Regions from separate parts of the Pinisolibacter sp. DMC19 genome, predicted to be linked through region 1. Evidence: predicted binding sites of a transcription regulator. Region 1 holds the regulator's gene; the other holds the start of a gene.
What was found. The regulator HrcA, encoded in region 1, represses chaperone genes, less so after heat shock. The targets are predictions, from matches to a motif close to GTTAGCACTCNCNNNNNGNGAGTGCTAAC.

Region 1 (2,403 bases):
GGCGAGGCCGAGCAGCGCGTCGAGCTCGGCGCGGGTGAAGGGCTTGCCCTCCGCCGTGCCCTGGATCTCGACGATGCCGCCGGCGCCGGTGATGACGAAGTTGGCGTCGGTCTCGGCGTTGGAATCCTCGGCATAGTCGAGGTCGAGCACCGGGGTGCCGCGATAGATGCCGCAGGAGATCGCCGCGATGTGGTCCTTGAGGACCTCGCCCTTGACCATGTCGCGCGCCTTCATCCAGGCGAGACAGTCGTGCAGCGCGATCCAGGCACCGGTGATCGAGGCGGTGCGGGTGCCGCCGTCGGCCTGGATGACGTCGCAGTCGACGGTGATCTGGCGCTCGCCGAGCGCCTGGAGATCGACCACGGCACGCAGGCTGCGGCCGATCAGGCGCTGGATCTCGTGGGTGCGGCCCGAGGGCTTGCCGGCATTGACCTCACGACGCATGCGGTCGTGGGTGGCGCGCGGCAGCATGCCGTATTCGGCGGTGACCCAGCCGCGGCGCTGGCCGCGCAGCCAGCCCGGCACGTTGTCCTCGAGGCTGGCGGTGCAGAGCACGTGGGTGTCGCCGAACTTCACCAGGCAGGAGCCCTCGGCGTGTTTGGCGACGCCGCGCTCGAGGCTGACGGAGCGCAGTTCGTCGGCGGCGCGTTTGGACGGGCGCATGATCTTCTTTCGTTCGTTCGTCGTTTCGTAGGTCTCCCGTATCCCGCCGGGGGGCAGAGGTAAAGGCCGATCGGGATCGCGGGACGATTGATCGGCCGCCACCGTGATGTACGATCGAGGCCACGGCCCGATCGACGGGTCGACGGATTCAGCATGGCCCAGCCGCCGTTCCTCACCCAACCGCCGATCGCCGCCGGTGCCGGCAGCCTCGCCCAGCTCGACGAGCGCTCGCGCGAGATCTTCCGACGCATCGTCGAGGGCTATCTCGACACCGGCGAACCGGTCGGCTCGCGCAACATCTCGAAACTGCTGCCGATGGCGCTGTCGCCGGCCTCGGTGCGCAACGTCATGGCCGATCTCGAACAGGCCGGCCTGATCTTCGCCCCGCACACCTCGGCCGGCCGGCTGCCGACCGAGAGCGGGCTGCGCTTCTTCGTCGATGCGATGCTCGAGATCGGCGATCTCGGCGAGGGCGAACGCCGCCGCATCGAGGCCGAGATCCGCGCCGCCGGCCGCACGCCGGAAGAGGTGCTGACCGAGGCGAGCCAGATGCTCTCCGGCCTCACGCGCGGCGCCGGTCTGGTGCTCGCCCACAAGGCCGATCTCAGACTGAAGCACATCGAATTCGTCCGGCTCGAGCCGACGCGCGGCCTCGTCGTGCTGGTCGGCGAGGACGGATCAGTCGAAAACCGCGTCGTCGAGCTGCCGCTCGGCCTGCCGCCCTCGGCGCTGGTCGAGGCGACCAACTATCTCAACCGTACCATCCGCGGCCGGACGCTCACCGAGGCGCGGGCCGAACTCGAACGCCTCCAGGGCGAACGGCAGGCGGAACTCGACGACCTGACCGCCCGCGTCGTCGAGGACGGGCTCGCCACCTGGGGCGAGGCGGCGGAGGGCCGGCCGCAGCAGCTGATCGTGCGCGGTCGCGCCAATCTGCTCGACGATCTCCGCGCCGCCGAAGACCTCGAGCGCATCCGCTCGCTCTTCGACGACCTCGAGCGCAACCGCGACCTGATCGAGCTGCTCGGCGACGCCGAGCGCGGCGAGGGCGTGCGCATCTTCATCGGCTCGGAGGCGAAGCTGCATTCGCTGTCGGGGTCGTCGCTGGTGCTGGCGCCCTATCGCGACGCCGAGGCCCGCGTCGTCGGCGTGCTCGGCGTCATCGGCCCGACGCGGCTCCACTACGGCCGCATCGTGCCGATGGTCGACTACACCGCCAAGCTGGTCAGCCGGCTGATCGGGTGAGATCGATTCGGCGCCGTTCGAATCGGATGCGAGACGATCTGGTTCATCGTTCATCCATTTGGTTTCATTGACTTTTCTCAGCATGTGAGAAACCGCGGGCGTCGATTTGGGGCGGGCATCCGAGGGCCCGCAGCCACCGCCCGCCCGAGCCGTCTCGTGCCCCCATTTGCATTGTCCGCCGGGACGCCTACATGAGACGAACCGCGACGCGATCCGCGCCCCCGAGACCCCCGGAGCCCCCCATGACCACGCCCACCGCTTCCTCCCCCGAGAGCTGGCACGGAACCACCATCGTCGCCGTCCGCAAGGGCGCCAAGGTCGTGGTCGCCGGCGACGGGCAGGTGACGCTCGGGGCGACCGTGATCAAACACACCGCCCGCAAGGTGCGCCGGATCGGCCGCGGCGACGTGATCGGCGGCTTCGCCGGCGCCACTGCCGATGCCTTCACCCTGTTCGAGCGGCTGGAGAAGAAGCTCGAGCAATATCCCGGTCAGC
Region 2 (2,403 bases), on a different contig from region 1:
GTCGGGGTTGCCGGTGATCAGATAACCGCGGAAGCCGGTCTCCTGATCGACCATCGCCGCCATCACGTCGTTGGCCTGCTCGAGCACCTGATAGGTGTGCGACGTCCACTCGCTGGTCTGCTCGAGTGTCCGCTTGTTGAAGAACACGACCGCATTCAGCGCGATCGACACGAAGATCAACAAGCCGAATGCGACGATCAGTTTCTGCGCGATCGATATGTTCTTCATGGCACTTCCCCAGGTTTCCATGCTCTCGCGGTGGAGGCTCGTGGAACACGACGTCCCGGAGCGCCGACGCTGCGCGCGTCTTCGCATCAGCTTCCGAACGCGCGACCGCGGAGCCTCGCGGTCTTCACGACGGCGAGTGCCGAGATCGGCGTGATCGACTTTCGGGACGAAACTCTTTCGACGAGAAACAATCGGTCGCGCAGCGTTAACAGATTGCTAATTCGGCGATCGTCATCGTTAAAACCGCCTGACGTTGCGGAATGTCAGGGCAATCAGGCAGTAGAAATTCTCTGCAACCAAGATTACGTGACGGGCATTGTGGTCATCCGGGGCGTGCCGGACGACCGCCGATTCGACACCGGTACGTCTCTGCGGACCGTCAAGAGAGAAAGCCCCCGGCGCACCGCGTCGGGGGGCTCTTGTCGTGTCGTTCGAGCATCAATGCAGGCGGAAGATCCCGTCGACGCGCTTCCATTCGGACGCGGCGATCATCTTGGTGTGGGCCACTTCGACCGAGTGGATCGGTCCGTCGAGCTCGCGCTCCCAGAAGTCGAGGAACTTCTCGAGCTCGGGAAACCTCGGTGCCATGTCGTAGTCCTGCCAGAGGTAGCTCTGCAGCAGGAGCGGACGATCGGGCATCCGATAGAGGATGTGGGCGGTGGTGAGCGAATAGCCTTCCAGCTGACGGCGGAAGGCATCGTCGACGATCGGTTGCGGCATGGTGGACCCTCCTCGCTGTGGCGACGCGGACAGAACGTCGCCCCCTCTTCCATGCAACGCCGATACCAGTTAATAGTGTTTGAAATCATACACTTGGCAGCATCGTGGCGAGAGTGCTGCCAGATCGGTCGACGATGGCCGAGCGCACCGCGCCGGCCTTTCGGAACCATCCGCCGGGCACGGCCGTTTCGCGCCTCGACGCCGCCGTCTGGCACTCCCATCCACGGAGTGCCAACTTTTTTCACGCCCCCTCTTGAAGCCGCCGACGCCACTGCCCAGATGAGCCGCACCGGCTCCGTGCTCTGCCCTCCGGCAGACGCTGTTCATTCCATGGGCACGACGGACCGGCCGGCAGGGAGCCCCGCAGGGTCCCGAAACCAACTCTCTGTCCCTATCGGAGGATGAGATCCATGAAGTTCCGTCCGCTGCACGACCGCGTCGTGGTCAAGCGCATCGAAGCCGAGCAGAAGACCGCCGGCGGCATCATCATTCCGGACACCGCCAAGGAAAAGCCGCAGGAAGGCGAAGTCGTCGCCGTCGGCCCCGGTGCCCGTGACGAGAAGGGCGCCGTCGTCGCCCTCGAGGTGAAGGCCGGCGACAAGGTGCTGTTCGGCAAGTGGTCCGGCACCGAGATCAAGATCGACGGTCAGGACCTCCTGATCATGAAGGAGAGCGACATTCTGGGCATCGTCGCCTGACGCTTCCCGGAACAGTTCCGCACCCTCGACATCAGTTTCCATTCCACCCGGAGTAGACCGAAATGGCAGCCAAGGACGTCAAGTTCTCCATCGATGCGCGCGAGAAGATGCTGCGCGGCGTCGACATTCTCGCCAATGCGGTGAAGGTCACCCTCGGCCCCAAGGGCCGCAACGTCGTCATCGAGAAGTCCTACGGTGCGCCCCGCATCACCAAGGACGGCGTCACCGTCGCCAAGGAGATCGAGCTCGAGGACAAGTTCGAGAACATGGGCGCCCAGATGGTGCGCGAAGTGGCCTCGAAGACCAACGACCTCGCCGGTGACGGCACCACCACCGCCACCGTGCTCGCCCAGGCCATCGTCAAGGAAGGTGCCAAGGCGGTGACCGCCGGCATGAACCCGATGGATCTGAAGCGCGGCATCGACCTCGCGGTGGCCGCCATCGTCAAGGATCTCGAGAAGCGCGCCAAGAAGGTGACCTCGAACGACGAGATCGCCCAGGTCGGCACCATCTCCGCCAACGGCGACACCGAGATCGGCGCCTTCCTCGCCCAGGCGATGCAGAAGGTCGGCAACGAGGGCGTCATCACGGTCGAAGAGGCCAAGACCGCCGTCACCGAACTCGACGTCGTCGAGGGCATGCAGTTCGATCGCGGCTATCTCTCGCCCTACTTCGTGACCAACACGGAGAAGATGCGCGCCGAGCTCGAGGACCCCTACATCCTCATCCACGAGAAGAAGCTGTCGAACCTCCAGGC

Region 2: groES (co-chaperone GroES) is a predicted target of HrcA. The motif match lies at 1,156-1,184, and genes of this name have one in related genera.

The regions. Positions count from the first base shown of each region.
Region 1 covers NZ_JBQUZF010000006.1:31,717-34,119, reverse strand. The annotation lists gene rph (ribonuclease PH) at 1-663, opposite strand, end outside; gene hrcA (heat-inducible transcriptional repressor HrcA) at 817-1,908, shown strand; gene hslV (ATP-dependent protease subunit HslV) at 2,151-2,403, shown strand, end outside.
Region 2 covers NZ_JBQUZF010000001.1:621,025-623,427, forward strand. The annotation lists gene ACT53U_RS02780 (methyl-accepting chemotaxis protein) at 1-228, opposite strand, end outside; gene ACT53U_RS02785 (usg protein) at 667-948, opposite strand; gene groES (co-chaperone GroES) at 1,359-1,646, shown strand; gene groL (chaperonin GroEL) at 1,709-2,403, shown strand, end outside.